Regions from separate parts of the Paenibacillus xylanilyticus genome, predicted to be linked through region 2. Evidence: riboswitches for the same ligand, from Rfam matches in the RefSeq annotation. Region 2 holds a riboswitch; the other holds the start of a gene.

Region 1 (16,620 bases), 1.1 Mb from region 2:
CGTAGCTATACCTGCAATTCCGAGAGCCGATCGAGCTACACCGAACAATCCAACATAAATACCGGCTACAGCGCCACCAACGATTACAGCGATCAATGGCTTTTTCAAGCGTAGATTTACACCAAACAAGGCGGGCTCGGTAATTCCGAGTAATGAAGTTATGCTGGTAGAATATGCAACCTGTTTGAACGCTTTATTTTTCGTTCTCAAAGCGACTGCAAGGGCAGCTGCACCCTGAGAAATATTGTGTACAAGCATACCTGGGCCAACGATACTATCCGTCTTAGTCTGTGCATACGCAGTGAGCACCACAGGTCCCAAGCTATAATGCATACCTGTCATAATCAGGAAAGGGAAGGCTCCGCCGATAATACCAGAAACCAACCATCCTGCATGTGTATTGACAAATGAAACAGCTGACGCAAGATAGTTACCCGCGATTGCACCGATCGGACCGAGCACGATCAACGTTAGTGGCGCCATAACCAGAATCACGATCAATGGTTTAAGAATGGATTTAATGACCGAAGGAGAATACTTTTCGGCAAAGCGTTCGACATAGGACAAAATCCAAACCGCTAGAATAATGGGTATGACCGACGAAGTGTACGTCGCAGAAGTGACTGGCAGCCCCAAGAACGTGATTGGCTCACCTGCAGTCATCAACGCTGCAAAGGTGGGATGCAGCAGCACACCTGCGATCGTTAACGCAAATCCTACGTTAGCCTTAAGCTTAACTGCCGCACTCCAGGCAAGCAGCATCGGCAAGAAGTAATAAGCTGCATCACCGATAAAGGTCATGATGGTATTAAACTGTCCATCCAGATCAACGAGATCGAATGTTTTTAAGATAAGCAGAACGGCTTTGATCATGGCGCAACCAATCATGGCTGGCAGAATGGGTGTAAAGATACCGGAGATGGTGTCCAGAAGCGTAGTCAGTTTCCCTTTTTTCACTGATGGAGCATCATTTTTGCTTCCGAAGTTCCCCAGCTGGGTCAACGCTTTATACACATTGTTTACCTCGTTACCAATAATAACCTGATACTGCCCACCGCTGCTGGCAACACCCACAACACCTTGTACATTTTTTAAAGCTTCATCATTCGCGACCTTCTCGTCCTTTAGATTAAATCGCAGCCTGGTAGCACAGTGCGTTACACTGTCTACATTTTTCTCTCCACCGACCAGCTTTAAAATCTCGGCGGCTGTGCTTTCATGTTTCATGTACTTCTCCCCCTTAACCATTTTTTTGTATAAAAAAAGACCTAGAATTCTATCGAATATAGATAAGCTCTATACACGATGGAACTCTAGGTCTTGCCTGCCTCACCAGTAACAATCCTAGTATAGTCATTATAGTGGGCTGATGAATCAATCCTTCTCTTCATCAATAACCCTTTTGATATGAACCGTTAAATACACCAATTCATCTTCCGTCAGTTCTTTTCCGTAGTCAACTCGAATCAGCTGCGCAATACGGAGACTACATTGATATTCTTGCACGTATTTTTCTTTAATAATATGGAGAAAATCACTATCGCCACTTTTTACAACGGTATTATTAAACAAGCGATACGCGAAAAACTTCAAATGAGTAACAAGTCTGGAATAATGGAGCGAGCTTTCATTGAAACGAATATTAAACTGATATCGAATAATATTCAAGACTTTATGAATAAACTGCGTTATCTTCATGGTTTCTTCCATATCGGAACCCAGTTCAGCATTAACAATATGAAGCGCAATGAATCCAGCCTCATCTTCAGGCAGCGAGATATTAAATTCTTCATTAATCATATCCCGAGCTTTCATGGCTACACGAAATTCATTGGAGTAAAACGCTTTAATTTCAGACAACAAAGCATTATTAAAATTCATCCCCTGATTATAACGCGCCACAGCAAAATTAATATGATCCGTTAACGTCAGATATATATTTTCATTAAGTTCCTTGTCTAAGGACTGCTTGGCGTATTGAATAATACTGTCGGACACACGAATATATTCCATCGGGATTTGTGCCAGCAGGGCATATAATTTGCCTGATACATTTTTGGATTTCAGAAAAAATTCTTTTTCAATCTTGACTGTGTCCACATTGTCTCCCTTTTTCTTCTGAAAACCAATGCCACTGCCTAAAAGCATCATCTCCTGGCGTCTTTCATTCACTGCACAGACGACATTATTGTTAATAATTCGTGTGATCTTCATAGGAATCTCCTTTTAACATGAAACGTTAACAAAATTTGACAACAAAAAAAGACCATTAATTATGCATACATGAAGAACCATTCTGCATGTTTGCATCATCAATCGGTCTTGCCTGCTGATCAGTAACAATCCTGATTAAATTCATTATTAACTTATATGGCTATCTTAGTGGAAAGCGTTATATTTGTCAACAACCCTTGCTTTAATACCGATTGGTTTTGTAAATATGACGAAATGGATTTAATAAAAAAGAGCCGTGCTTATGTAACGGCTCTTTTACTTTACTTCTGCAGATTCTTTAAGAAAATACAATCCGATCCGCATCAGACAATCGATACTGGGTTAATAAATATTCCTTACTTTCCATCGCTTTGCTTCGAATGTCGTCCAGGTTCACATGCAGCAGCTTACCATTTCGCTTCACAAGTTTTCCTGCAACAAAGACCGTGTCCACATTGGATGGATTGGCGAATTGCACAACAGCACCGATTGGATCGTGAACGGGGAACAAATTCAGGTCCGTTGTACGAATCATAATTAAATCCGCTTCTTTTCCCGGTATGACTGAGCCTGTTTTTCGCTCGAGCCCTAAAGCCTGTGCACCGGCCGAAGTTGCAAATCGCAGTACCTGACTCGCTTGCAAACTCAGCTCTCCCGGCATTTCACCCTGCGCAAGCAATAACTCGTTTGTTCTGGAACGCTCAGCTTGCAGCGCAAATTTCATCTGTGAAAACATATCTCCACCTGTCGAAGTCACCACGTCCACACCAAGCGTTGGCGTGCCACCATGTTCGAGAAAATATCCTGTAGCCGGATAGCCATGACCCATCATCATCTCTACTTCAGGCGTAACTGACAAAGAGGCTCCCGTGTCTGCCAGCATTTTGAATTCATCCATGCCCATCGTATTGCCGTGAACGACATTAATTCGCGGGGTAAGCAGTCCTGCCTCGTACATTCGGCTAATGGAACGGTCAGCTGATCCCCAGCTGCCAAACCCGACATGCATGGAACAAATTGCGTCCAGTTCTTCTGCGAGCTGAATGTCCTGCACCGTCGTATCCCAGTGGCTAAACTCTGGGCCGCGAATCGCTAGTCCATACGTGACCAATTGGTCACGAGAGGAGAAATAACGCTCCTTCACCCCTCTGATATTCTCCGGGTATGAAAGGGTACTTTCCCGATTCCAATAGGCGGTTTCCCCTGGAACACCGTGAGCAAAGACAGCCCGGATCCCTGCATCCTGCAGCCCACGAATAAGTCCATCGGTATGATCAGGTGAATATGGCATGCTCCAATCAAGTACCGTCGTCACCCCCGCGTTAAGCGCTTCCAAAGAACCCAGGAGATTGGCAATGTAGCTGTCCTGTGGTCGAAGCTTGCTTCCCATGGCACCATAGTACAGATTTTGCAAATACACGGGCAGCTACCAGTTCGTTCCAGCTGTTTTCACAAGAGATTCCCACATATGCCGGTGTGTATCCACCAATCCAGGCATGACAATCATGTCTGATGCGTCGATCACCACAACATCTGCATCGGACACCTCGATATTCGGTTGAACGGCTGCAATCAAAGAATCCTGAATAAGTACATCTGCCCTGTTAAACTGTCCAATACGAGCATCCATCGATAATACACAACCGTTTTTCAATAGATAACCTGTCCCCATGAGACACCTCTCCAATCGTAATGGTTTGTAAAATGATCTGATTCGCATTGCTTGTCCTTACATATGATTTGCGACTATACTTTCGCTAGTACATAACCATTATATACCGATTGTTAATGTTTATCAATTATGAGCACCAAACCTACTATCTATGGTGATGACTGCTCTTAAATTTTTAAACTTCATTCTTTTCTCCGCTGGATTCCAGCTTACGTTTCGCTCGAAAACGTCTCACCTTCATTAGATTGCCGCACATTTTATCATCGCAATATTTCTGTGTTCTACTGCGAGTATCATCATAGAAGACCCAGCGGCAGTCCGGGTTGTCACAGCATCGAATTCTCTTTCCTTCGCCCTCCACCAGTGTCATGGCAAAGTCAGCAGCGACCTCGGCCATCACCTGAAACCAATGTGCATGGATGGGAACCAGCTTAACATCCAGTCCTTGCTCCTGTGAGATTAGTTGTCTGATCACCCCACCACTTCGCATAAAGTCATTTAACCATGCCTGATCCTTCTCCGTTAGGGTCGTTCCCGCTGACAAACGGATAGCCAAAGACTGTAACTCATCTCTAAAGCTTCTCATGGTGGATTCTTCTTCAGTCGATGCCGGCACTTGTGCTTCTAATTGCCAACGATTCAAGAAATCCTGCTGCCAGCTTGCTTTTCCCAGTCTATCTTCAGATCGATCCCCGCCGCGCCAATCATGATAGTCGCTATTCACAAAATCTGTCCATAACCTATCCATCTAAACCTCCGCTACTGTAACTATCTAAATCGAAAAAAGATGGTTACTTTCTTTTGGATTGTGTTATATTAATTGTAACCATTTCAAACTATATTAGCTAGTTACAAGCATGAAGACGCAAGTCATGAGATGAGTTCCACTAGAGAGGAATGAACTTTAAAGATGACGTCTGTAACAACTGCATTAGATGTGTTGATTATTCAAAAAGAAGATACCTGGGATCAATGTAACTGGATTGTCCCATTGTCGAAGGCACTTGAAGGGCTGACCTCAGAGCAGGCAGCTTGGATCCCTCCTTCAGGAGGACTGAGCATATGGCAGCTGGTCAATCATATGTATTATTACAACGAGCGGATTTTAAAGCGTCTTCAAGGTCAAGCTCCACCTGTACCCGCTGCCGAATCGAATGAAGCTACGTTTGGCAGTCCTGGTGACCCCTTGGACCAAGTTGGCTGGAGCCAACTTGTGGAGCGAACTACTGAACTGGCAGACCAGTTGCACAATAACCTGGTTACGTTGCAGGATTCCAGACTTGAAGAAGCCTATTTGGATTCCGAACAAAACTGGGCTCAAACGCTTGCCCGCTGGGTTCTTCACGACGCTTATCACGCGGGTCAGATTGTGCTTCTGCGCAGGCAGCAAGGAAGCTGGAACATCATTTTCTAAAAAAATGCTTGAACTGCTAGCGCTTACAGGAATAAGATGAACTTATTAATGTTACAACTTGTACTATAACCTATAAATTGAATAGGATCTTCGGGGTAGGGTGCAATTCCCAACCGGCGGTGATGTTCCAATCGGAACCAGCCCGCGACTCGCTGTTGACTGCTTAGGACAACAGCGACTGACTTGGTGTGACTCCAAGGCCGACGGTACAGTCCGGATGAGAGAAGATCAACACATGACATACCGCCTATGGGAAGGTTTCTTTCCTGACGATATGTTCATGGATGAGCCCCCGTTTATTTGGTGTATGCCAAAACGGGGGCTTTTGTCGATTTTGCCAACTGAAGATTCCGTGTTCTGACGAAGGAGTCCTGAATATGGAAAAGACACAGCATGCATCAACCGTTTATCGCAAGGAACGAAGCAATACCGGATTTTGGCTCGTTGTTCTCGGTGCAGCCCTATGGGGCGTAGATCCATTGTTCCGCATCATTTTGCTGCAAACGATGACCTCTACTCAAATTGTACTGGTGGAACATATTATCGTGAGCTTAGTCGCTATACCCGTCTTATGGAAATTCCGCGCCGACCTGAAACAATTGCGAGCCCGTCACTGGATCGCCGTTATCTTTATCTCATGGGGCGGCTCTGCACTGGCAACCGTATTATTCACGCTTGCACTGACACACAATGATCCGAATACCGTTTTGTTGCTGCAAAAAATGCAGCCCATCTTCGCGATTGTTTTAGCGAAGTTCTTATTGAAGGAAACACTGCCGCGCCGCTTCGGCTGGTTATTCGTTGTTGCTCTTATCGGAACTTATCTGCTTACATTCGGGTTTACACTTCCGCTTGGAAACTGGAACAACTGGATTCATGCGGGCAGCCTGTTGTCACTTGGCGCTGCTGCCTTATGGGGCGGCTCTACGGTGATGGGCCGACTGATGCTGGGGCAAACCCGTTATGAGACGGTCACCTCCCTCCGCTTCGTCGTAGCTCTGCCCTTGCTGATCTTCATGACCTGGAACGAGGGTGCAGCGTGGACCTTGCCATCCGGCGCTGGAGAACAGGCAGCGGTTGCGCTCAACATTCTGGGGCAGGCGCTATTGCCAGGTTTACTGAGTCTATTGTTATACTATAAAGGTCTCTCGTCCACCAAAGCTTCCGTGGCCACATTGGCTGAGCTGAGCTTCCCCATGGCAGGTGTGCTTGTGAACTGGATTGCATTCCGGACACTCATCACATGGGAGCAGCTGCTTGGATTCATTCTCATCTGGATTGCTTTGTTCGCTATATCCAAACAGCAGGAACGATCTGGCACAGCTGCAGACGCAGCGCCTAGGCTTCGGACAGAGTAATAAAGATCTTATTTATATCATAAAGGCACTGCACATCCTTCTGGATCGGCAGTGCCTTTTGTCTTTTTATAATTCCAGTGGTACGATGACATATGGACAGGTATTAATACTATTTCATATATTCGGAGAGGAACGATCGTCATGTCTTCATTTTCATATACGTCCTATGATGCCATAGGTCTGGCTGAACTGGTTCGCTCACGGGAAGTTTCCCCCGTTGAGTTGCTGGAAGCGGCTTATGCTCGCCTAGAAGAAGTTAATCCGCAGCTTAATGCGGTCATTCGTACATATGAAACACGCGCACGCGAGGAAGCCGGCTATGTTCGTCCTGGTGAACAGCCTTTTGCAGGTGTTCCATTGCTCCTCAAAGACATCTCGCAATCGCTGGAGGGGGAAATTCTGACTTCCGGTTCCCGTCTTCTGAAGGATCATTGGGCTTTGCGCAATTCTAACTTTGTATCCAGACTCCGGGATGCAGGCTTCGTTATTATTGGGCATACGAACACACCTGAATTTGGCCTTAAAAACATTACTGAGCCACGTCTACATGGTCCGAGTCGCAATCCATGGAATACGAATCATTCACCAGGGGGTTCAAGCGGAGGTGCAGCTGCAGCCGTTGCTTCGGGAATCGTACCCATGGCCGGAGCCAGTGATGGCGGTGGTTCGATCCGCATTCCAGCCTCCTTCAGTGGACTATTCGGACTAAAACCTACTCGGGGACGGACTCCTGTTGGACCAGGGGTTGGTCGGCAATGGCAAGGTGCATCCATCGACTTCGCACTATCCCGGACTGTGCGAGACAGTGCCGCCTTACTGGATACCCTGCAGGTCATTCAGCCTGAAGCCGCGTTTCATGCCCCGCTCTTTCCGGGCAGTTACTTGGCCGATATGAGCTATCCGCACCAACGCAAACTGAAGATCGCATATACCACGGATTCGCCGGTAGGTACCCCTGTTAGCGAGGATGCGAAGGAAGCAGTGTACAAGCTGGTTCGGTGGCTGGAGGAACAAGGTCATCACGTGGAGGAAAAATTGAGTCCGGTCAACGGTGTTCGGTTGATGGAGAACTATTATATGATGAACAGCGGTGAAATGGCGGCAATGATCGCCTCCATGGAGCATGCGATGGGCCGATCTTTGACATCGAGCGATATGGAAATTGAATCTTGGGTGCTGGCTGAGGCAGGCAAAAAGGTATCGGCCGCGGAATTCGTTCACAGTCTTGCCGAATGGGACGTGGCTGCAGCGCAGATGTCTACACTATTCGAGCGATACGACTTCTATATCACACCCGTTAATGCCTTTCCTGCACCAAAGGTTGGAGAGCTAACTCCTCATGAGGAGCAAATTCAGCATCTGATGCAGATTACCGAATTGGACAAGGTGCATCAGCAGCAATTGATCTATGAAATGTTTGAACCAAGTCTCACCTACACTCCCTTCACCCAACTCGCCAACCTGACAGGCCAGCCTGCGATGAGTGTTCCGCTGCACCTTACAGCTGATAGCTTGCCGATGGGCGTTCAAGTTATGGCAACCAAAGGTCGTGAAGACTGGCTGCTCCAACTGGCTGGCCAGCTGGAAGCATCCGGACTGTGGATTGGAATGAAGGGAAACCCACTTTTCCCTGTCTAAGTTAAAGAAAAAGGACAACGAACTAACTTCGTGATCAATTGAGTATACCAAGTGTCACGGAGTTAGTTATGTGTTCGATTTTTGGTAACAATAACTTTGCGATTATCCATTTTCGCACACAATTAGTTTACATAATATTTATTATGTTTAAATCAAGGAGAGTCCTTAAAATTTTAATGTCACATCCGTCAAAAGGTAACTCTCGTTCAATGAGCTTAACAGCATGATCGATTGCGTTTCGTTGTTCTTCTGTAAGTCGGCTTTCATCTCCATCCCAATCACCTAACCACCAGAAGAACGAACAAATATTGCGGTATTCCATAAACATAGGAAATAGTCTTGATCGTTAGATTACTCTACTGCTCCGGTGGCAGCGATTCGAAGATCAACTTCGACATCAAACTGGGCACGGGATAGCTCTTTTGCCCATTGGTCCTGCACTTCCTTATACAACGGGTAGTGAAAAGCCCGTGCATAGAATCCAAAACCGACAGGGTCTATTTCATGCTGCTGGAATTTTTGGATGAGCTTCTCAATCGCTACTTTCATTCCGTCGCTCAACTTCTTCTCCATGTCACCGAAATTATCCTGAAGTTCATATTCAAGAAACTTTTCCGTGATAGCAATATTTGATTTTACTTTCACCCTGTATCGAAATTTCCCGTTCTCATGAGAAGATTTAATCTTTACTGAGGTGCCTCCTAGCGTAAAACTTACTTTATCTATGTTATACGGAACAGTTTGTTGGAGTTTATCCACAGGATAAGTGAGACTGATTCCGGGTCCCGCCTCCTTTTTCAAAATTTGAAGAAGTGAAGTTTCCTGATAGGTCAGTGAAGTTCGGTACAGGGCTTGCTGAGAAAGGAGAGTCGTTCCTTTAAGCATGATCTTGTTATTCTCAATCTTGATCTCCGAGATGGCAGGGGTCATTGCTCGGTCATACAATTGTCGATGCAGCTCTTGCGCAGTTGTTGAGACCGTAGTCGAAATTTTGCTTCCTGATTCGACAATCGCTTTTAAAAACATGAGTATTGGCGGCTGATCCTTCGATTGAAAGTTAAAGATATCCGAAACTGGACCATCCACTGCGATGATCCTGTCGGTAATCGTATTTCGCGGATCACGGAAGGTCACATCCAATACTTTAAACCAATCTTTATATTTAAGTAATTCTTTCCCTACAACAATGACCTGAAAATTCCGTCCTCCTACCGAACCTGGAAATTGAGCATCCTGCTGATTCCTGGACGATCTTAATCCCTCAGCTATCCCTTCCGCTTCGCGGCTTTTCTTTTGAATGTCTTTGCTGAATACAGGTGCGGAGACATAATAATGGAGCTTTTGGTCTTCGACATCCAAGCCCAATGCCAATGGTACGGTAGCATCTTCCAAATTGGTTTTGCCACTCCCGCATCCTGTGATTGAACACAACCAAATGCAAACTACAATAGAAATAACGGTTTTTTTAATCCATTTCATGTTCGTTTCCCTCCCTTCCATTTCTTGAAAATAACGACATACAAAAGAATGGCTGCAGGCAATACGAATTCCATTACAAACCCGATGAGATTCAGTGAATTGTTGATTTGTCCAGCTGCCATAAAACTCGGGCGATAGATGAAAAAACTGATCTGTATCACAATACACCATGCAGCAAGGTGAATATTGTCTTTACCTTTTCCCAGCAACGAGGCGGAGCATCTGGAAACAATGTGCATGGAGGGAATCCAAATACATGAGAAGATAAACAAATAAAATGCAATAAACAACACTTCGACCCGTTCAATAAATTGAAATTCAATAGATTTCAAAATGCTAATCACCGGATCATTGTATTCTCCGATCTCATCAGGACTAAAATAAACAAAGCAAATAATGGTGATCCCCAAATATGCCAGGCAAGTCAGGGAATTGGAGATTACCATAGCAGTCATCGCCTTTTCCTTTTTCACCAAATGAGGGTACAGAAAATAAAACCATTACAATGCCCAGTAAGGGATAGATCATGATTTTTATGGAAGTAAATATGGGAAGCCAACCCTCTTTAAATAGCGGGAGCAAGTAAAGCCAGTGAGCACGATTCAGCGTTGACACATAAACGAGGGGAATCCACATGGAGAGCATCGAAACAATTTCGGTGTACCGCCCGATCACCTGAAATCCATGCTGCGCAATCTGGTAGGTAGGGATCAGAAGCAGAAAGGCCAGAATATAAATTAACGTCGTCGGCAGCAACCAGAGTTTAATGACAAGCGTAGCAACCGCGTAACCATCATAGGCGAGCAGCAAAAAATAAACCATAAATAGAAAAGTAACCAGTTTTGCCGCCCACCGGCCCATATAACGCTGAACTAATTCAAGTATTGTACTATCCGGATTATATTTCATTAATTTCACCATGGCCATGGAGGCTAACATCACGAGTCCCCATCCCAAAAAGACCGTCATCCAACCATCCGTTCCCGCATGTCTTGCAAGCTCTCTTGGAAGAGCCAGGAAGGCAACACTGATCTGGAAAGTAGAAATCATAAGAATGAATTGAAGCGTCGTTATCGGGCGGTATGTCTTCATGTACTAATTCTTCTCCTTCCATTCCCTGCTATTTCCTTGGCGCCTTGTCTGACGTGATCGCGTGCTGATCGGGCCCGTGTTCATCATCCATAACGGCAACCGGAGTAAGGTATCCTTCCAATCTACAGGTCTGAATGGAGCAATAGGTGTACTATAAGAAGTGTTAAGCGAGTTCAACGTTATTAATCTGCCGACTATAGTCATCATGCCGACTACCAGTCCAATGAACCCGAACCAGGTGGCCAAAACCATTATCATAAAACGCATTAATCGTACAGCAGCAGCCATATCCTGATTCGGAATAATGAATGAGGCTATCGCTGTAAACGCGACTACGATAACCATGACATTGCTGATCAAACCAGCCTGTACAACCGCTTGACCAATGACAATACCTCCAACAATGCCCACCGTCTGACCAATTGGAGCCGGAAGTCGAACCCCTGCTTCCCTTAGCATTTCAAGAGTCAGTTCCATGATGATCGCTTCCACAAAAGGAGGAAACGGAACCTGGCCCCTTGATTCACCAAGGGTTAATAACAGCTTCATGGGTATAATTTCATAATGAAATGAAATAACGGATATGAAAAAACCCGGCAGAAAGATGGCGACAAAAAAAGCAAAAATTCGCAATGATCTAAGAAATGACGAGATGGACCATCTGGAACTGTAATCATCAACCGTTTGAAAAAAGGACATAAACGTAACAGGAGCTACCACTACACTGGGCGAACCATCAACAACAACGACACACCGACCTTGAAGTATTTGTGAAGCAGCAGTATCCGGTCTTTCTGTTGTGATGATCTGGGGAAGCAAAGCAAGCGGTTGGTCTTCAATAAACTCAACTAATTCGCCCGTGTTAATAATGGCGTCTACATCAATGGATTGAATGCGTTCTTCAAGAACTTGTACGATCTCAGGATCAACCACATCCTCCAGATAAAGCAGGGAGACGGCAGTCTGTCCTCGTGTCCCAACGATATACCGTTTCAACTTTAGTTCTTTGTCCGCGACATAACGCCGAATCATGGCTATATTTTGAGAACCGTTTTCTATAAATCCCTGATGGGCCCCTTTCAGTGAAGGCTCTTGCTGGGGGTCTTCAATTGCACGCTGAGGAATACCTTTGGTATCCAGTACATAGGCTTCACTTCGTCCTTCAATAAAAAGCATACTATAGCCGATCATAATGGAAAGTTTGAGGTCCTCCCATTTAGAATAAGGTTTTACATACCCCACTGTTGTAATGAAATCTTCAGACGGGTTCCCGGACTCTAGCTGAAGTGGGGCAAGGACATCACGATTAAATATCGTTTTGTCAGTCATTTCGTCCATGTATATGATGGCAGCTTGTTCACCGGTTTGTTTAATGTATAGTTTCCGAATGATCAAGTCGGGAGTATTCGTAAAGATTTCTTGAATTCTGGCGGTGGATTCGTTCAAACTTGGTGTAATGCTATCATCTTTCGAGATTGTGCCTGATGCTTCGTTCATTATCCCACTCCACTCCCTTCTTCAAGCAGCTTTTCCTTATTATGACGATTATTCACGTGTATATGCATTGTGCATTGGAAAGACAGACTCCAAACTTGAAACAAAAAAAGCCGCTAAACATAGCGACTTGTAATTGTGTTAAAATTATTTATCATATTAGACTTTGAATTTTTCCGTCAACTTCTGAAGTCTTGCCGCCATACGCGCCAGGTAAGTGGATGATGAACTGATTTCTTGCATGGAGGCTAACTGCTCCTCGGTTGCTGCGGATACAGTTTGGGCTCCTGCTGCTGTTTCGTGGGACAGATGAGAGATGTCCTCAATTGCAGCCACAACATGGGAAGTCTCCTTCACAATATGTTCCGCCATCGTAGACACTTCGCCTGCTTTGCCATTAACAGTGTCCACAGAGAGGTTAATTTCTTCGAACAGACGTCCGGCATGATCCATGATGATCATTCCTGTTGAAACCTCACCCATTGCTGCACCCATGGAACCTTCAGCCTGCTTGATTCCTTCATGAATAGATCCAATCAGTACGTTTACCTGTTCGGCAGATTGAGCTGCTTGCTCAGCCAGCGTTCCCACTTCTCTGGCTACGACCGCAAATCCTCTACCGTGCTCGCCTGCTCGGGCTGCTTCAATCGAAGCATTTAATGCAAGCAAATTAGTTTGCCTGGAGATATCGGAGATTACCTTAATGATCTGTCCAATCTCCTGCGAAATCTGAACCAGATGATTGATACCATCCGACACGTGGTTGACAGACTGATGAATGGTGCTCATTTGCGACACAGCTCCCTGAATAACCTCCCCACCTTCTTTCGATTTTTGGGCTACGTGAGCTGTGGCTACAGCTGTAGTAGAGGCGTTGTCTGCAATATGTCCCATGTTTCCAGCAACATCCTGAATGGTTCGCATGCTTTGTTCAACAAGCAGCACCTGGCGATCAGCACCTTGTGCCATCTGTTCAATGATTTGTGTGATATGCTCTGTTGACGTTGCACCTTGTTCAGCATTCGCAGATAACTGCTCAGAAGCCGCAGCAAGCTGACTGGAGGAATTTGCAACTTCAGATACAATCCCATTCAGGGATCCCACCATTTGATCATAGGCTTCACCCAAATCACCAAATTCGTCTCGCGAAGTAATCGATGTATTACGGCTCAAGTCCCCTTGCCCTACTTCAATGGAAAACTCATTCAACGTTTGTAATGGCTTGGTAATGGAACGTACAATGACTACAGTGAGTCCAAAGCCAAGCAGAACAAAGACAAGGATGACCAGAAGTGTATTGTTCCAGATGGGTTCAGCCGCCTGTGCGACCTCGATGGGAGAGCGATCACCAGCAATCTTCCATCCTGTCAACGCGTTGGTTATATACACTAGTTCACGCGTTTCTCCTTCCGGTGATGTTTGCTCAATCTGCCCGGAGTCTTCATCCAACATGGATGCTGGGGACCCTTCGCCCTCTTGAGGAGCTACCTGTTCGAGATTCGAGGAAACGTCCTGCGGCGTATCACCCGATTCCGGTGCTTCTCCTACCGTGCCTGAACCCTCCGATCCCCAAGACGGTGACACAATCATGGAACTATTAGCACTAAAAATAACGACAAAACCATTATCCCCAATTCGAATATCCCCAACAGTTTCCTGCAGTGTGCTTAAGTCCAGTGAAATGGCAACGACGGATTTTCCGTCACTTGACGCTTGAGCCACATCTACAATAGTTCTGCCCGACTGTTCAGAGGTATAAGGCTCGGAGAATACGACATCTTTAGGGCTAGCGACCGCTTTGGCATAAAACTCTTGATCCTGTGGATTGTAATTGCTTGGTTCGTTCTGGGTAATTGAGCTATATGAAAATTGACCATCATCCGTAACATATACCGCAGCTTCTGCTTCCGGATGGTTTTTGGTATAGGCATTTAACAGCATATCCGGATTTCCCACGGATGAAATGGACTCGAATATCTGTCCCACATCTGCTATTTTACTTTGTATGTATTGATCAACCATGCTGCTTACTAATGAAATGTCTGTATCCGCCATATTGGCAAGCTGTGTATCCACCTGATTCTTGGCCGAGAAGTATGAAAATCCCCCGATGACCAGGCTAGGAAGCAATAGCATGGCGAGCAGTGAAGCTGCAAGCCTTGTTCTGACGGATCTCAATTTTCTGATTTTCATGTGCATTTCTCCTTACGTACGATGTACGCTGTATGATGTATTTGCTTTATTAAGCAAGTTAAAACGATTGACTCCGTGAACTTGACCAAGCTCTTCTTGAGTACAAATCAACTATAAAACAGGTAGCTTAAATGAAACTGAATCTATTCATGTAATAGTTGCTTCAGACTTTTCATGGTGGTCTTAATTCCAATGTAGATACTTACTACAGATACAACTAGACAAAAAAATAAGAAGCAGGGACACGTTATTACACGCGTCCCTGCTCTTTCATTTTAAGGATATATCTTATATATGATGATCTTGTAAAATTACGCTTTCCCAGCAAACTTGGTTTGATTACTGATGCTCTGCTTTTGTCTTCAAAATTAAAGGCAGGAGTATACAACATTGCGCAAACGTCTCTGAATGTAAGGCTCTTGGCTATTAAGCAGATGCTGTGCATACATGACAGTGAGCCCAGAGTCAGGATCAATAATCGCCATGCAACCGGCAGCGCCGCTCCAGCCAAATTCGCCATGAGGGCTTAGAGAACCGCTTTCTGACTTGGAGATATGCGTACGGACCCCGAGTCCAAACCCATATCCACCCATATGATCCCAAGAGTAATCAGGGCGCGTCATCTCATTCAGATGATCTGTTCGCATTAATTCCACGGATGCCTGCGACAAAATCCGAACACCTTCAGGACTGGTACCATGACCCGTGAGTGCGTTCAGGAACAACGCATAATCGCGTACGGTAGATAGCAGTCCCGCGCCTCCGCTCTCCAATTCCGTACCAACACGGAACCCGTTACCGTCCATGCGGATGGCTTTTTCGAGTTCATCATTGTATGCGTACTGTGGAATCAGACGTGACTGCTGCTCGTCGTTCAGATCAAAAGCTGTATCGTTCATGCCGAGTGGACCAGTGATCTCATCCTGCAGATATGTTCCAAATCGTCTGCCGCTTACGACCTCGATCAATGCTCCCAGCACATCGTGACACATGCTATAGTTCCAATGTGTGCCTGGCTCAAATAGAAGCGGTTCCTTCGCAAGTGCTTTCGCAAACTCTCTTGTTGGCAGTTTTCCATCGGTGCTCTGCACGGCTTCTTTGATAGATGGCGCACCAACGTCATACGAGAAGCCCGCCGTCATTGTAAATAAATCACGTACCGTAATAGCTTTTGTTGCTTTATCCAGTCTGACCTCACCATTTGGCATGACTTTCTTCACATTCATCTCGGCAAACTCCGGCAGATAGTCGGACACTGGATCACTGAGCAGCATATGCCCTCTTTCTACAAGTTGAAGTGCTGCAACGCAGGTCATGATTTTGGTCATGGAATAGAGATTGAAGATGGCCCCATCGGTGATTGGTGTTTTCTCCTCCAGATTAGCGTAACCGTTACGATAGTGGAAAACGGTGTCATTTTGATGAATGACCATCACTTCTGCCCACGGAATTCTCCAGGATGTGACGCGATCAATAAATGAAACAAGCGGTTTAAAGTCCATGTTTATCCGTCCTTCTATGTAGAATCTTTTATTATTGCACACTGTGAACCATGTTCACGCCACGAATCACATATTACTACTATACGACCATTTGTAAGCGTTGACTACCATACGAATTAACTTGTTCCGCAAAAACAAAATAAAGCCGCTAAACTAGCGGCTTGTAGGTAACATGCATATCTCTAACTGGAACTAATTTAGTCCTAAACTCAATCTCATGCTGCCCTTTTGAAGTTGTAACTACAACGACAAGATTTCAATATACCCTTCGGTTCCATGCACACGAATTCGCTGCCCGTCTTTTATATGTTTCGTTGCATTCTCCACACCAACCACTGCAGGCAAGCCGTACTCACGTGCAATAACAGCTCCATGGGTCATCAATCCACCTACTTCGGTGACTAGCCCTTGGATGGATACGAATAGTGGTGTCCAGCTAGGGTCCGTAAAAGCAGTAACGAGAATATCTCCAGCTTCCAGCTCAGCTTCCTCCATGTTCAGAATCACACGTGCACGTCCTTCAATAACACCGGAAGAGACAGCGAGACCCACTAATGCTTCGGC
Region 2 (16,620 bases):
TTTCCTGCATCAGTAATATGGCAGCCGGAATCCTAGATCAGCCGTTGTCCCATGATGAGGTTATGGAAACGACCGAGCGTGTTCGTGAATCATTCCTTGCGCTTGTTCTGGCCGTGATTCCGCAAATGTAATCAGAAGCTACAGTAAGACAACCTATGGTGATCCTTGGGATCATTCAAGAGGTTGTCTTTTTTATTTTTTACAGAAAAGTGAAATTCAGAAAATAAAAAAAGAGTAACATGAAAATAGTTCTGCCTAAGGAAAAAACATTTAGTGGGGTTATAACGATCTATATGTGATGCAAGGAGGTTTGATATGAATATTGACCGTCTCATCGGAGTCATACATATTGGCGTGCTGCTGCTGCTTTTCTTTGTGAAAACGAATATTGCGTTTATGGCTGCGAGTATCATTATCGTTTTGATCATGGCATATCAAACCTATACCTCTCCGACAAAGTGGAACATCCGTATATCTGTCGTATTAACTTCTTTTCTTGTCTTCTGGAATATCTATTCATGGGATTTTGGGGGTTAATCCCCTCTTTACAGTATCGTGTGTAATTACGTGTTCTCTTTTCAATTAGGGGGCACGTTTTTTGTGCATTTGTTTGAGAATAGAAAAAGTTCGGGAAATCATTCATGGGATGGAATAATTTACTGTAAACGCGCCGACAATGATTAGCAGTACATGCATGGAGCATGCAGTAAGCAAGTCATTTGAGGAGGTTAACCCTAGTGAAGAAACGAATAATGGCATCGTTCATGACCCTATGTATTTTGCTACCCCTTATGGCGACAACAGCGCTGGCGGAGGAAGCACCCAAAACGGCAGGAGGGACAGATCTTGCCCCGTCGGCTCGTTCTGCCATTTTAATGGATGCCGATACGGGAACAGTTATTTTTGAGAAAAACAGTCATGATCAGCTGCCTCCGGCGAGTATTACAAAGATTATGACCATGCTGCTGACGATCGAAGCCATCGATTCCGGCAAGCTGAAGCTGACGGATAGGGTGAGAACGAGTGAATATGCTGCATCCATGGGGGGGTCACAGATTTTCCTCGAACCTGGCGAAGAGATGACTGTCGATGACATGTTGAAAGGAATCGCCATGGCTTCCGGTAATGATGCATCTGTTGCGATGGCAGAGAAAATTGCCGGATCAGAAGAAGCTTTTGTGCAGCTGATGAATGAACGGGCCAAAGAGCTCGGCATGAAAGATACGCACTTTGCCAATTGTAATGGACTTCCAGTGGAGAATCATTATTCTTCCGCACATGACATTGCGCTGATGAGTCGTGAACTGCTGAAACATTCAGGGATTACGAAATACACGGGAGCATACCAGGATTACCTTCGTAAAGATACGGAAAAGCCCTTCTGGCTGGTGAATACCAATAAACTGGTCCGGTTCTACTCAGGCGCAGACGGTCTGAAAACGGGTTATACATCAGAAGCCAAATTCTGCTTGTCAGCTACCGCTATGAAGGACGGTCTGCGTACGGTTGCTGTAGTGCTGGGTGAACCGAATACGAAAACCCGAAATGCTGAAGTGGCTTCGATGTTCGACTATGCGTTCGGACAATACACGATGAAACCTTTGTACAAAGCAGGGGATCAGCTCGGCAGTCTGAAGATTGAAAAAGGGGAAGTGGCTGAACTGCCGCTGACGGCTACGCAGAATTATAGTGTGCTGATGCGCAAAGGCGCCAAAGCCGATGAGTTCCGCCATGAGCTGTTAATGGCAAAAAAAGTGAAAGCACCCGTCAAGGCTGGTCAGAGCGTAGGTAAGCTTGTCGTTTACCAAGGAAACGAGGTCATCAAGGAGTTTGATATCCAGGCCCCTCAGGATGTGAATAAGGCTGGCTGGTGGAAGCTGTTTAAACGAACAACATCGAACCTGTTTGATTAAATGCCGATTTGCGCGTTCTGCATACATTCCTTGAACGTATTTTGTAGTTAATTAGGGGTTTTCTTCTAGTTTTGTCGGGGGGCAGGAAAAGCCTTCGGAAACGTAGAAATCCTTGTTCAAGACTGGGAGGAGAGTGAGCAAACGTGAACTTGCATGTGGAAATGGAACATCACCGTGGGATTCTGATTGTGCGATTATCCGGGGAGCTGGATCACCATACAGCCGATATGGTTCGAATGCAAATGGATGAGGCCATCCAACGCAGACAGTGTGAACATCTGGTGCTTAGCCTGAAAGATCTTCAATTCATGGACAGTTCGGGTCTGGGTGTCATTTTGGGCAGATACAAACTCATTAAAAATAAAGGCGGCAAGATGGTTGTATGTGATGTTAATCCGCCGGTCTATCGTTTGCTGGAAATGTCGGGCTTGTTCAAGATCATGCCGATTTACGAAAATGAGGGAACAGCTCTCTCGGGTCTGGAGGTCGTCTCATGAGTGAAGGTACGGGAACAAATTTCATGAATCTGCAATTTGCGGCCAAGTCGGAGAACGAATCGTTCGCAAGGGTGACTGTCGCTGCGTTCATCTCTCAGCTTGATCCCACAATGGACGAGCTCAGCGATCTGAAGACGGTTGTCTCGGAAGCGGTGACGAACAGTATCATCCACGGGTATAACAACAATCCCGAGGGTGTCGTGTCCATTCAGGCGCAAATTCGCGAAGACATGATTACAATTATTGTGGAAGATCGCGGAGAAGGAATCGAAGACCTGGAACTGGCCAAGCAGCCGCTATATACATCCAAACCCGAACTTGAGCGGTCGGGCATGGGCTTCACCATTATGGAAAACTTCATGGATGAATTCGAAGTCAGCAGTGAGCCCGGCAGAGGCACCTCCATCAAGATGAAGAAGAGGATTGAATCCAAGAAAGCAATGTATAATTAGGGGTTGGTCTAATGGATGCTGAAGTGAAACAGTCTTCACAGACCTATTTGGACGATGCCGAGGTCAAACGGCTGATTGCGCTCAGTCAGTCGGGTGACCATGTCGCACGGGATACGCTGGTGAACTGCAACATCAGACTCGTCTGGTCTGTCGTTCAGCGTTTTATGAACAGGGGATATGAACCGGAGGATCTGTTCCAGATTGGTTGTATCGGCCTGCTCAAATCGGTGGACAAATTCGACCTTAGTTATGATGTGAAGTTCTCTACCTATGCGGTACCGATGATCATCGGAGAAATTCAACGTTTCCTGCGGGATGACGGGACCCTCAAGGTGAGTCGTTCCCTGAAGGAAATGGCGAATAAAGTCCGCAAAAAAAGGGACGAGCTGTCCAAACACCTTGACCGTCTGCCAACGATCAAGGAAGTGGCTGAACAGCTGGGGGTGACCCCGGAGGAGGTTGTTTTTGCCCAGGAAGCGAACAAACCGCCGACGTCTATTCATGAGACCGTGTTTGAGAACGACGGGGATCCAATTACATTGATGGACCAGATTGCCGACGAATCTCAGGAACGCTGGTTTGATAAGCTGGCGCTCAATGAAGCGATCGGAGGCCTTAGTGAGCGGGAACGACTGATCGTTTATCTACGGTATTACAGGGATCAGACGCAGTCGGAGGTCGCGACGAGGCTGGGGATTTCTCAGGTTCAGGTTTCCCGGCTGGAGAAAAAGATACTTCAATCGATTCGCGATCAGATCGCGCAGTAGATGGTGGAGTACGGACTCCAACACAGGTGCTGAATCGCCAATATACGACAACTAACAACCTTTAATCGCGCGCCTAACGCGATTGAGGTTGTTTGTCGTTCAACCGTTTAGATGATCCTGAGCGATTGAATTGCATGACCAGAATCAACCCGATAATACAGGCAGTACCCAGCCATTGATAGAAACCAAAGGGTTCATGGAGCCATACGACGGTTGTACCAACAGCAGCCAGAGGTTCGGCACTTCCAAGCAGGCTGGTCTCCTTGGGTGTAAGGCTTTTTAAACTCGCAATGTAGAAACAAAAAGCAATCATCGTCCCGAAGATTATCGTAAATATTAAGTACCCGTATGTTTCAGTCGAGATGCTGGCAAAGTCCGCTTTCCATGGCGGGTGGATCAAGCTAAGTCCCAGGCCACCAATAATCATGGCCCAGCCAACGATAACAAGTGAATCGAATTTCTTAATCAGCTGTACAGCATAAAGGGTATAGAATGCAGCGGCTACCCCGGATAATAATCCCCATATGACGGCAAGCCAGGAGACAGATAACTGTGTAACCGAGCCATTAGTCAGCAGTAAAAAACAGCCCAGAAGTGCGAGGATGCCGCATGCAAGGTCCTTGCGCGTGAGTACAGCCTGCTTCCGCAGTGCGATGTAGATCATGATCATGATGGGGGAAAGGTACTGAAGGAGAGTGGCAACCGCGGAGTTACCGTGTTTAATGGAAGCCATATACGTATACTGTACAGCGAGCATACCTGCTAATCCAAATAGGATTAGTTGTACAGCTGTCTTTTTATTTCTCCATACATCAATAATCTGTGATCTGCCGTTTGTAAAAGATTGAATAACCAGAAGCAGAATACCTGCGCTTAGCAATCGAACGGTTACATACCAATTGACTTCAATACCATCCAGTTGAAACAATTTTTGCGATACGGTTCCTCCGATTCCCCAGCAGATGGCTCCTGTTAGAACAAGGAGGATACCCGATATCTTGGAACTTGCAGATGTTGTCACTCTTGATCGCCTCACCTTTAAATATAAGAATAGTGCTATATTAAGGAGAAATGGGATATATTAATATCAATATCACACGTAAAAATATAAATATATTGAGATGAGGCTTATGCAAAAGACAGAATTTATCATTGATCATAATTTGAAGGAAATGACGAAGCATCGGACCGATACTTTACCTGTTGCCTGCTATGAAACAACCATTGTGAATAACATACATGGACACATCCCCCTTCACTGGCATGATGAATTGCAGTTTGTTGCGGTTCTCCAGGGTACAGCGTTGTTCCATATCAATGACCAGAAAATTAGTGTAACCCAAGGTAACGGCATTTTTATTAACAGTGGAGCCATGCATATGGCCGAAGATCATGGAGGGAATAGTAACTGCATTTATCTATGTCTGAATTTGACGCCCCAACTTGCTGCGCCTTCAGATCTGTACGTAAAGTATGTTCACCCCTATATAACGGCTACCAATTTGCCTTTTCTCTATATAGATGGGGGCATTGCCTGGGGAGCACAGATTTTGGAGGTCATCAGGTTAATTAGAACGGAGCTTGTATGTCAAACCCCTTATTACGAATTGAAAGTGGCTTCAGCGCTGCTGGATATGTGGACACTTTTGATTAAGAACGGTTATGCGTTAGAGTATGATGCATCCGAGATGACCAGGAGCAGAAGAATGAAGGATATGCTGCAGTGGATTCATCTAAATTATGCCGACCCGGTCAGGTTGGAGGATATTGCAAGGACTGGACAGTTAAGCCGATCGGAGACATGTCGCTATTTTAAGCAAATCCTGCGAACTACACCCATGCAATATGTTATGGATTACCGGATCCAAAAAAGCATTGAACTTCTGCGGTTCTCGGGCCGAACCATCACCGAAATCGCGTATGAGGTCGGTTTTAACAGCACGAGCTATTACATTAATCAGTTTCGGAAAAGTATGAAAAAGACGCCTTTACGATACAAAAGAGAGCTGGCCGAGAAGAAGCAAGAGGAACGAAACAATTAAGTGTTTTTCTGCCAGGTTATCCAGTCTAATCGCCACATGGCGGCTTTTTTGTTGTGGAAAAGGATGTTTGTGCACCTTCCTTCTATCACTTCCCAGGATATTTATTGAATTTTTTTGGAAAGCGGGGACATGTGCAGCGGAGGGATGGAATCGGTCAAAGGAGCGAAGCGCAGGAGGTTTACTTCATACTTACACTAGCAACGCAGGCGGCAGAATAAACCTGAAGAAGCGAAGCGATCGCCTTTGACTCCGAATTTCTACAACAGAGAATTTAATTAGGGAAATTTGGAGTCAACAGCGATCGGAAGGTTGGTCTGCCGCCGAAGTGTCCGCGTGTAAGTACTAATCTTTAACATTCGAAGAACAGCGGCCAGTGACCGATCCATCCCGGAGCGTCTGAGTACCCGAACCTTTTTTCCAACCCGAATGTAATAAATTTGCACATTCTTCAAATACTAACCTAAATTACGCAGTAAAGGAGTGTTTCGGATGTCTCTGACACCCACTCCAACGGTCTACATTCGTCTGCGCAGCCGTATCCGCATCCAGAGGGGCAGAGGCGTCAAGCTTGGTGATATCGCTCATGTGTTAACCTCTCCGGAAGATGGGGAACGAAGGCTGCTTGAGCTTGAACTGCTGCGCCCGGGACCGGAGGACGGCAATCTGATCCTGATTGACATCTTGCAGATCATCCCGCAGATACGGCGCATGCTGCCGGAAGTGACCGTCGAACTTATTGGTTCGGGGCATACGCTGGTTGAGGTCGTTGCGGGAACGGGCAAACCTTCCAAATCTCTATTCATCCTGGTCTGGCTGCTGTTGTTCTTTGGATCGGCCCTGACCATCATGAATTTCCATGCAGATGTGAACATGCAGGAAGTTCAAATTCGAATCGTGGAAATGATAACGGGTCGCCGGGACGAGCATCCTTATCTGTTTCAGGTGGCATACTCCATCGGAATCGGGTTTGGTATGGCTGTATTCTTTAATCATTTATTCAAGAAAAAGTGGAATGAAGAACCTACTCCGCTTGAAGTGGAAATGTTTTTATATCAGCAAAATGTAGACAAGTTTGTGGTCATTGAAGAAACCGAACGAATGCATGAGCAGGAACGCGGGGAGATGAATGCCGATGAGCGTTCTTAATGGTGCGATCAGTATTGTACTTGGAATTGCGGGAGGAGTTGCCGTAGGTAGTGGTGTGATCGCCCTCATTCTCGTGCTTGATATGATCCCCAGATTGGCACAGCTGACCCGTTCTTATGACAAAACGCATTGGTATGAAGGGGCACTGATCGGAGGGTCGCTCGTCGGAACCATCGCGGATTTCTGGCATTGGAAGGTACATGGGATACTGATCCTGAGTCCGATTATTGGGTGCTTTTGCGGTGTGTTTATCGGCTTGCTTGCCGCGGCACTGACCGAGGTATTGAATGTGCTGCCAGTACTTGCTAAACGTCTGGGCATGAAATCGTATTTGTTTGGACTGCTGCTGGCCATGATTTTGGGCAAAATGACAGGTTCCTTATTTGACTTTTTTGTATACCAGCGTTAGGCCAAGGAATCGAAGGAGGAAAGAAAATGGATGTGAGATCTGATAATGCTGGACAGGGTTCAGGTGAGGGAGTACCCGAAGAGCTGATGCATAAGAGTCCTTATGAGATTCAAAAGGAAGAGGAGCGCAGGGCATACGAAAAAAAGAAGCAGGATGAGATGTCCGATAGTGTTGAAGAATCGGTACAGTACTGGCAGGACAGGGATGATATCTCCGCTCGCATGAGTGAGAACAAGTATACATTGAAGCAGGTTTTGGGTCTCGGGGAGTCCTTTGATGTGAATATGAGAGAGATGGTCCTGGGAGGCAAAAATGTCGGATTATTGATGCTGACGGGATTTGCAAAGGACGAAATTTTGCTGGAAGTGTTGAAAAGACTGACCTATCTTACCCCTGATCAAATATCAGGCCATGCGCTTAAGTCGTATTTCGATTGCTACATTCCACATATCCAGGTTGAGAAAGTCGATAAAATGAGTGCTGTCATCAACAAGGTTCTTACGGGGATGAGTGCTTTGTTTGTTGAAGGGGACCGCTCCGTATTAGTGATGGATACACGGAGTTATCCGGTACGATCACCCGAAGAGCCTTCTCTCGAACGCGTAGTCCGTGGGTCAAGGGATGGCTTTACCGAAACACTGCTGACCAACGTGACATTGGTAAGACGCAGAATTCGCGACCCTGGATTGAAGTTCGAGATCATGCAGGTGGGCCGAAGAACACAAACCGATGTTTGCGTAGTGTACATCGACGATATCGTCGATAAAGTGCAGGTGGATTCGGTCCGCGAAAAAATCAAACGGGTAGATGTCGATGGCATACCGGCAGCAGATAAACAGCTGGAGGAAGCGATTATCAATAAGGGATGGAACCCATTCCCTCTGGTACGCTACTCGGAGAGGCCCGATGTGACAGCATCGCACCTGCTTGAAGGAAGAGTCGTCGTATTCGTTGATACATCGCCAAGTGTCATGATTTTGCCTACAACCTTCTTCGATCTGTGTGAGCATGCAGAAGAGAACAGACAGACTGCGTTTATGGGAACTTACTTGCGTTGGGTCCGCTTTGCCGGCATATTAATCTCGTTGTTTTTGCTGCCGCTATGGATGCTGATGGTGATTGATCCTGCGCTCAAACCGATGGGGCTGGATTTTATTGGTCCCCAAGAGAATGTGAAGCTCCCGATTATTTTGCAGTTCCTTCTGATTGAACTTGGGGTCGACTTGCTGCGTATGGCGGCAGTTCATACCCCTACACCTCTTGCATCGGCAATGGGCTTGATTGCAGCCATATTGGTCGGGGACATCGCTGTAAAAACAGGATATTTTGTCAATGAGGTCGTTCTGTACATGGCTATTGCTGCCATCGGTATGTTTGCGACACCAAGCTATGAGCTGGGGCTTGCGAATCGGCTGGTGAGGCTGGTCCTGCTGATTGCTGTTGCCATGTTCAAGGTGCCGGGGTTTGTCGTGGGTACAACTTTACTCATTATAGCGCTGACCATACATCGGTCCTATAATTCCTCTTACTTATGGCCGTTTATACCGTTTAATGCAAAGGCCCTGGGAAACTTCCTGTTCCGTATGCCTCTGCTTGAAAGTAAGAAACGTCCATCATTTAACAAAACAAGAGATAACACCAAAATGTCCGACGATCCGGATGGTGAAAAGCGAAAAAGTAAAAAACACAAATGATCTGCCTAAAAATCCATTCTTCTCGCTGACGAATTTGATATACTGGTGTAAAATCATTGGAATAGAAGAAGCTGTTCCAGTATATAAAAAGTGAGGAATGCTGATTATGTATTTACATGGTACAAGTAAAATAAATGCTCAAGGCCATCTGGAAATTGGCGGAGTAGATGCAACGGACTTGAAAGAACAATTTGGAACACCACTGTATGTTGTGGACGAGCAATTGGTTCGCGATCGCTGCAGAGAATACATGGATGCATTCCGTGCTTCTGGACTTGGTTTCCAAGTTGCATATGCAAGCAAAGCTTTTTGCGTTATGGCGATGTGTGCTCTCGCTGCGGAAGAAGGGCTCTCCCTGGATGTGGTTTCGGACGGTGAACTGTTTACAGCACTGCAAGCAGGATTCCCTGCTGAACGCATTCATTTCCACGGCAATAACAAAACATTGGAAGAGATTGAAATGGCACTTGATGCCGAGATCGGCTGCTTCGTTGTGGATAACTTCAACGAATTGCACTTGCTGCAGGCTGTAGCTGCAGAGAAAAATCGTCAAGTGAACATCCTGCTTCGCGTGACGCCTGGTGTTGAAGCGCATACGCATGAATATATCTCCACTGGTCAAACAGATTCAAAATTCGGATTTGATATCGGTAACGGAACAGCATTTGAAGCGATTGAGCTGGCTTCCAAACAGTCCAACCTCGTATTGCTGGGTGTTCACTCCCACATCGGTTCTCAAATCTTTGAGGTGGAAGGCTTCCAAATGGCGATTCAACGTGTAGCTGAATTCGCTGCAAGCGTATATGAGCGTATCAACGTAGCGTTCAAAGTGGTTAACCTGGGCGGTGGATTCGGTATCCGCTATACAGAAGGGGATACTCCACTTGAAGTCGCACAATACGTTAAAGCCATCACAGATGCTGTCAAAAATCACTTTGCCCAAATTGGATATGACGTTCCGGAAATCTGGGTTGAACCAGGCCGCAGTATCGTTGGTGAAGCAGGTACAACGCTGTATACCGTTGGTACGAGCAAAGACATCCCTGGTGTACGCAAATATGTCGCAGTGGATGGCGGCATGACGGACAACCCGCGTCCGGCGCTGTATGAATCCAAATATGAAGCTGTACTTGCCAACCGTGCAAATGAGTCGGCTCAAGAGACCGTATCGATTGCCGGTAAATGCTGCGAGAGCGGCGACATGTTGATCTGGGATCTGGACCTGCCTAAAGTTCAGAGCGGTGATTTGCTTGCCGTTGCCTGCACAGGTGCGTACAACTACTCCATGGCTAGCAACTATAATCGGATTCGTCGTCCGGCAGTTGTGTTTGTCAAAGACGGCCAAGGTGATGTGGTTGTACGTCGTGAAACGTATCAGGACATCATTCAGAATGACCTCGTGCCTGAGCGTATCGCTAAACAGCCTGTAACCCGTTAATGTTAAGAAATACGAAATAGTAAAAAAGACAAAAAGGAACATTCCTTTTTGTCTTTTTTTTGCCTTTAAACCCAACATTGCAGAAAAAAATTGAGGTTTATTTTGCGGTTGGACTCATTTCGGTGTACACTAAGAAAAGTGCTATAGAGCTTGGCCCAGGGTCATGCAGAATGGCACCACTAACGATGGTCAATACGAAAGGAGTCATTTACATATGGCGAAACAAGCGAAAATCAAAATGGCAAACGGCGGAGAAGTTCTAATCGACCTGTTCGATCAAGAAGCTCCAAACACAGTGGCAAACTTTGAGAAACTGGCTAACTCCGGCTTCTACAACGGTCTTGTGTTCCACCGCGTAATTCCAGGCTTCGTTGCACAAGGCGGTTGCCCTAACGGAACGGGTGCAGGTGGCCCAGGATACACAATCAACTGTGAGATCAATCCTAACAAACATGAGCGCGGAACACTTGCAATGGCACACGCAGGCCGCAACACAGGTGGAAGCCAGTTCTACATCTGCTACCAGCCACAGCCGCATCTGGATGGACAACATACCGTATTTGGTAAAGTAACCAAAGGTATGGAGTTCGTAGATGCTTTCGAAGGTCGCGACAAAATGGAAACTGTTGAAGTTGTAGAAGTTTAATCGTTATCCTTAGTGATAATAATGACCGTTTCGTTGATAAGACGAAGCGGTTTTTTTATATCCTTTTGCTTATTAAAAGTTAGTATGTGACAAAAAGGAACAAAAAACAATTGATTTTTCGGCGTTAAAGTGCTAACATCCAATTAATAACGAAAGCGATCCTTCAGGGCAGGGTGCAATTCCCTACCGGCGGTGATGCACCTGTGTGAGGATATCTATCCAGCACTGTTGCAAAGTCCGTGACCTGTCTGCCTGTGGCAGATGGCTGATCTGGTGTAATTCCAGAACCGACAGTATAGTCTGGATGGGAGAAGGAGAGGGTGCAGCCTTAATTGGACTGCATTCCGCAGATGCGTTGCTGCACAGCAGACGATGTTTATTTCTGTGCAGGGAAAGTCGGTTATCCGGCAGTTTCCATACATATGCCACATCATAGAAGCTCTTTACCTGTAATTGTGTTCTTTAGGTATGTGTTTGCTTTCACTTGCCTGAAATGGAACTATGGCGGAGTGCTGTTGGCAATCGTATCAACGACATCCTGCTGGTGACACATGTCTCTCATCATCCCTACCCGAACGATTGTTCGAGTGGGGATTTTTTATTTGGATATGGTATAACCGCCTCTCTGCTCGATGGGAGGCCTATAATTTAAGATTCTAACCGTGGGGTGACCGGACTTGGAAATGATCAATGATGAATTTTATATGGGGCTTGCGTTGGATATGGCAGAACGTGCACAGGGGCAAACGGGGATTAACCCTGTCGTCGGATGTGTTGTTGTAAAAGAAGGCCGGGTTGTAGGTCTGGGAAGTCATCTCAAGCGGGGTACGGGCCATGCGGAGGTACACGCGTTGAATATGGCTGGCAGCGATGCTGAGGGCAGTACGGTCTATGTTACGCTGGAGCCTTGCAGCCACTATGGCAAGACGCCGCCATGCAGCGAACGTTTGATTCACGAGAAAGTGAAGCGTGTCGTGGTGTGTTGTGAGGATCCAAATCCGCAGGTATCCGGCAGAGGAATCAGTATGCTGCGTCAACAAGGCATTGAGGTTGAAGTTGGCATTCTGCGTGAGCGCGGAAGACGTCTGAATGAAAAATTCATTAAGTACATTACCACCGGTTTGCCGTTTGTCACCTTAAAAACGGCATCCACGCTGGATGGTAAAATTGCAACCCGCAGTGGAGACAGCAAATGGATCTCCAACGAACCCGCACGGGAAATCGTACATGCACTCCGCCATCGTCATCAGGGCATCATGGTTGGTGTGGATACGGTTATTGCAGACAATCCGGAGCTTACCACCCGCCTTCAAGTGGAAGGGATCAGTCCTGTGCGAATTGTTGTCGATTCGAAGCTGCGTCTCCCGGTTGGAGCCAAGATGGTCAAGGATGGACTCGCACCGACATGGGTACTTACAACCGATGAGGCGAGCCCTGAGGCGGCCGAACGTCTGGAAGCCTACGGTGTAGAAATTATCCGCTGTGGTCCCGGGCCACGTGTGGATCTGCTGAGTGCGCTTAGCAAGCTGGGAGAACGGGAAATCGGCTCCATCCTGCTTGAAGGCGGAGGTACGTTGAATGGTGCCATGCTGGAAGCCAAGTTGGTCGATCGGCTGTTGATGTTTATCGCTCCAAAGATTGTGGGCGGATACGACACACCGGGAAGCTTCCGATTTGAAGGAGTGGAGCGCATGAGTCAGGCCATTCAATTGAATCAGCTGGAAATTGAGCAAGTTGGAGATAATATCAGTATTGGTGGAATCCCTGTCTGGCCTGAATAACGGACCGAATGAGCAAGGCAAGATATAAGCATAAGGAGGCGGCAGCATGTTTACCGGTTTGGTGGAAGAGGTCGGTCAGATTCGGCGTATCGGTCGAAAAGGCGAAGCATTGGTCCTGAATATCGGAGCTTCCGCCATCATGGACGATCTGAAGATTGGTGACAGTGTATCTGTAAACGGAGTATGTCTTACGGCAACGACGCTGGAAAGCGGAGGATTTACCGCAGATGTCATGCCTGAAACCTACCGTCATACTAATCTGAGTCAGCTGCAATCAGGCAGTAAAGTGAACCTGGAACGGGCGATGCAGTCGGGTGGGCGTTTTGGTGGACACATCGTACAAGGACACGTGGATGGTACGGGAGTCATTGGCGGGATCACACGTGATCAGAATGCGGTTGTTTTTGAGATCAAACCTGACGACCACGAACTGTTCAAATATTTGATTCCAAAGGGCTCGGTAACCCTCGATGGCATTAGTCTCACTGTGGTGAAGACAACAGAAGCCTCGTTTACCGTATCCATTATTCCTCATACTATTGGAGAAACGGTGCTTCAGGTGAAAAAGCCGGGGGATACCATCAACATTGAATGTGACATTTTGGGGAAATATGTGGACCACCTGCTCCATTACGGCAAAGGGCATCCCGAAACGGGGGCTGGCAAACCGAAAAGCATCAGTGAAGAGTTTTTGGCCAACCATGGCTTTGCATAAGGAACATAACCATTACAAAGAGAGACTGGAGGGGAACTTATGTCAGATCAATCCATACTAGATCCCATAGAGGAAGCGATATACGATTTGATGCGCGGCAAACCCGTCATTGTTGTGGATGATGAGGATCGGGAGAATGAAGGGGACTTTATCGCGCTGGCAGAGAAGGCTACTCCTGAAGTCATCAACTTCATGATTACCGAGGGCAGAGGCCTGGTCTGTGTTCCCATTACGCAGCAGCGTGCGGATGAGCTCAACCTGAAGCCGATGGTTCAGCAAAATACGGACTTCCATGGAACGGCATTTACAGTTTCCGTGGATCACAAGGATACAACAACAGGCATATCTGCACATGAACGATCCATTACGGTGAAGGGTCTAATTGATCCGGAAGCCAAAAGTAGTGATTTCCGTAAACCGGGGCATATGTTCCCGCTCATTGCCAAAGACGGAGGCGTGCTCCGCCGCGCCGGCCACACGGAAGCTGCTGTTGATCTGGCCATCATGTGCGGTTCCTATCCGGCTGGTGTGATCTGTGAGGTCATCAAAGAAGATGGCACGATGGCGAGACTGCCTGATCTGCAGGAGATTGCCCGCAAGCATGACCTGAAGCTGATTAGTATTCAGGACATGATTCGTTACCGTAATGAGAAGGAACAGCTGGTTCAACGCGAAGTGGCTGTCCGCATGCCTACGGATTTTGGCGAGTTTCAAGCAGTAGCCTATACGAATGCAGTGGACAATAAAGAGCATGTAGCATTGGTAAAAGGTGAAATCGACTCTTCCAAGCCCGTATTGGTTCGTGTTCACTCCGAATGTCTTACAGGCGACGTATTCCACTCTCATCGCTGTGACTGTGGACCACAATTCGATGCAGCACTCAAACAGATTAATGATGAAGGCAACGGCGTTCTGCTGTATATGAGACAGGAAGGCAGAGGCATTGGACTGATTAACAAGCTCAAAGCCTACAAGCTGCAGGAGGAAGGGCTGGACACCGTAGATGCCAACCTGAAACTCGGGTTTGCCGCTGATCTGCGTGATTATGGTATTGGTGCACAGATTCTGAAGGATCTCGGCGTTCGCCAAATTCGTCTGTTAACGAATAATCCCCGCAAAATCAAAGGCCTTGAAGGTTATGGTCTTGAAGTGGTGGAGCGTGTTCCGATCCAGATGGAAGAGAACGAGGATAATACGCTTTATCTGCATACCAAGCAGGCGAAGCTTGGGCATATGTTGAAGTTCGATGATATCGAACAGAACGAAGAGAAAAACTAATCTTTTTGATCATGTAATTTATGGAAAAATAAATGCTCACAATCGGTTAATTACATTACATTATACATTAGAGGAGATGACTTAAATGCCGAACTATTTTGAAGGACATTTGGTATCGGAAGGTTTAAAATATGGAGTGGTTGTAGGACGTTTTAATGAATTTATCACAAGCAAATTGCTCAGCGGAGCACTCGATGCGTTCAAACGTCACGGCGTGCAGGACAGTGAAGTCGACGTAGCCTGGGTTCCAGGAGCTTTCGAAATCCCGCTGATTGCACAAAAAATGGCGGAGAGCGGTAAATATGACGCTGTCATTACACTGGGTACGGTTATCCGTGGCTCAACGACACATTATGATTATGTGTGCAACGAAATGGCAAAAGGAGTGGCAGCCATTAACCTCAAAACGGGCGTGCCTACGATCTTTGGTCTGGTTACAACGGAGAATATTGAACAAGCGATTGAACGTGCTGGTACGAAGGCTGGTAACAAAGGTTGGGATGCTGCCACGGCTGCAATTGAAATGGCGAACTTGACGAAACAGCTAAAATAGTGCTTATTTAATGTAGTGCCCTGCTCTGCGCAGACGAATTCGGGAGATCGGATTCGGCGGCTTAGCGGGGTTTTGTATTTTTCTGGCGGGAGGATTCGTCTAGTGACGGTAGTTACATATAAACTGGAAACTTTTGAAGGGCCTTTGGATCTGCTGCTTCATCTGATCGATAAGGCAGAAATTCATATCCAGGATATTCCCATCAGCGATATTACCGATCAATATATGGCGTATCTGCATTCGATGCAGGAATTGGAGCTGGATATTACGAGTGAGTTTTTGGTAATGGCAGCAACGCTTCTGTCCATCAAGAGCAAACTTTTACTGCCCAAACCACCGGTGATTGAAGACTTTGAGGATTATGATTATATGGAAGAAGAAGATTATGATCCACGTGCGGAGCTGATTGCACGTCTGATAGAATATCGCAAATACAAAGGAATAGCCCGTCATCTACATGAGCGGGAATGGGAACGGAGCCTTATTTTCTCCAAAGAGCCTGAGGACCTCAGGCCGTATATGCCTGTGGAGACCCAATCCAATCCTGTAGAGGGTTTGCATACTTCGGATCTGATTGCCGCTTTTCAGAAGGCACTGCGTAAGGCAGAGAAGCGTACAACGGTTACACGAATTCAGCGTGATGAGATCTCGGTGAAGGATCGTATACGTGATGTCCTTGGAGCTCTGGAGAGTATGGGACCGGGAGGAAGGCTGTTATTTTCCAAACTGCTGGATGATCAGATTTACCGGCATGAAATTGTAGTCACATTTTTGGCTGTACTGGAACTGATGAAGATGAAACAGATTGTCTGTTATCAGGAGCGGATGTTTGAGGATATCGTTATGGAGTGGAGAGGGGAAGCAAGGAATCATGGATTTTCCGAAATTGAAGTCGATTATTGAGGGGCTGCTCTTTTTGTCCGGAGAGGAAGGTCTAAGCATCAAACAAATTGCCGAGATCGTGGATCAGCGGGTGGAGCTGGTATCAGATGCCGTAGAGGAAATGATCGCCGACTTCATGAACCAGGGGCGAGGCGTTCAAATTCTCAAAATTGCGGGAGTGGTCCAGTTGGGAACGCTTCCGGAGCATGCTGCGTATTTTGAAAAGCTGGCATACTCTCCTGCACGGACTTCGTTATCTCAGGCTGCACTTGAAACACTTGCCATTGTGGCGTATCGTCAGCCGATTACACGGATTGAGATCGAAGAGATTCGCGGTGTGAAATCCGAACGGGCCATCCATACACTGGTCAATAAGGATTTGATTGAAGAAGTAGGACGAGCCGAGG

What was found. A riboswitch is a leader RNA that binds a small molecule or an ion and turns the genes downstream of it on or off. The one in region 2 is predicted to bind FMN.
Region 1: linked by a shared signal. The riboswitch ahead of F4V51_RS14300 (DMT family transporter) and the one ahead of ribD (bifunctional diaminohydroxyphosphoribosylaminopyrimidine deaminase/5-amino-6-(5-phosphoribosylamino)uracil reductase RibD) in region 2 are both predicted to bind FMN.

The regions. Positions count from the first base shown of each region.
Region 1 covers NZ_CP044310.1:3,179,693-3,196,312, reverse strand. Annotated here, with positions in the region: gene F4V51_RS14325 (beta-glucoside-specific PTS transporter subunit IIABC) at 1-1,227, opposite strand, end outside; gene licT (BglG family transcription antiterminator LicT) at 1,375-2,214, opposite strand; partial or broken gene F4V51_RS14315 (amidohydrolase family protein) at 2,513-3,886, opposite strand; gene F4V51_RS14310 (CGNR zinc finger domain-containing protein) at 4,062-4,634, opposite strand; gene F4V51_RS14305 (DinB family protein) at 4,797-5,300, shown strand; FMN riboswitch at 5,383-5,533, shown strand; gene F4V51_RS14300 (DMT family transporter) at 5,678-6,658, shown strand; gene F4V51_RS14295 (amidase) at 6,800-8,296, shown strand; gene F4V51_RS14290 (Ger(x)C family spore germination protein) at 8,648-9,775, opposite strand; gene F4V51_RS29265 (GerAB/ArcD/ProY family transporter) at 9,772-10,221, opposite strand; gene F4V51_RS29260 (GerAB/ArcD/ProY family transporter) at 10,151-10,867, opposite strand; gene F4V51_RS14280 (spore germination protein) at 10,871-12,364, opposite strand; gene F4V51_RS14275 (methyl-accepting chemotaxis protein) at 12,521-14,554, opposite strand; gene F4V51_RS14270 (serine hydrolase domain-containing protein) at 14,923-16,056, opposite strand; gene ppsA (phosphoenolpyruvate synthase) at 16,297-16,620, opposite strand, start outside.
Region 2 covers NZ_CP044310.1:4,263,036-4,279,655, reverse strand. Annotated here, with positions in the region: gene F4V51_RS18930 (purine-nucleoside phosphorylase) at 1-131, shown strand, start outside; gene F4V51_RS18925 (hypothetical protein) at 316-537, shown strand; gene F4V51_RS18920 (D-alanyl-D-alanine carboxypeptidase family protein) at 792-1,913, shown strand; gene spoIIAA (anti-sigma F factor antagonist) at 2,057-2,410, shown strand; gene spoIIAB (anti-sigma F factor) at 2,407-2,862, shown strand; gene sigF (RNA polymerase sporulation sigma factor SigF) at 2,874-3,629, shown strand; gene F4V51_RS18900 (DMT family transporter) at 3,703-4,650, opposite strand; gene F4V51_RS18895 (helix-turn-helix domain-containing protein) at 4,760-5,671, shown strand; gene F4V51_RS18890 (stage V sporulation protein AA) at 6,161-6,817, shown strand; gene F4V51_RS18885 (stage V sporulation protein AB) at 6,798-7,226, shown strand; gene F4V51_RS18880 (spore germination protein) at 7,313-8,920, shown strand; gene lysA (diaminopimelate decarboxylase) at 9,027-10,358, shown strand; gene F4V51_RS18870 (peptidylprolyl isomerase) at 10,573-11,004, shown strand; FMN riboswitch at 11,160-11,324, shown strand; gene ribD (bifunctional diaminohydroxyphosphoribosylaminopyrimidine deaminase/5-amino-6-(5-phosphoribosylamino)uracil reductase RibD) at 11,682-12,785, shown strand; gene ribE (riboflavin synthase) at 12,832-13,500, shown strand; gene F4V51_RS18855 (bifunctional 3,4-dihydroxy-2-butanone-4-phosphate synthase/GTP cyclohydrolase II) at 13,540-14,778, shown strand; gene ribE (6,7-dimethyl-8-ribityllumazine synthase) at 14,864-15,331, shown strand; gene F4V51_RS18845 (segregation and condensation protein A) at 15,434-16,234, shown strand; gene scpB (SMC-Scp complex subunit ScpB) at 16,203-16,620, shown strand, end outside.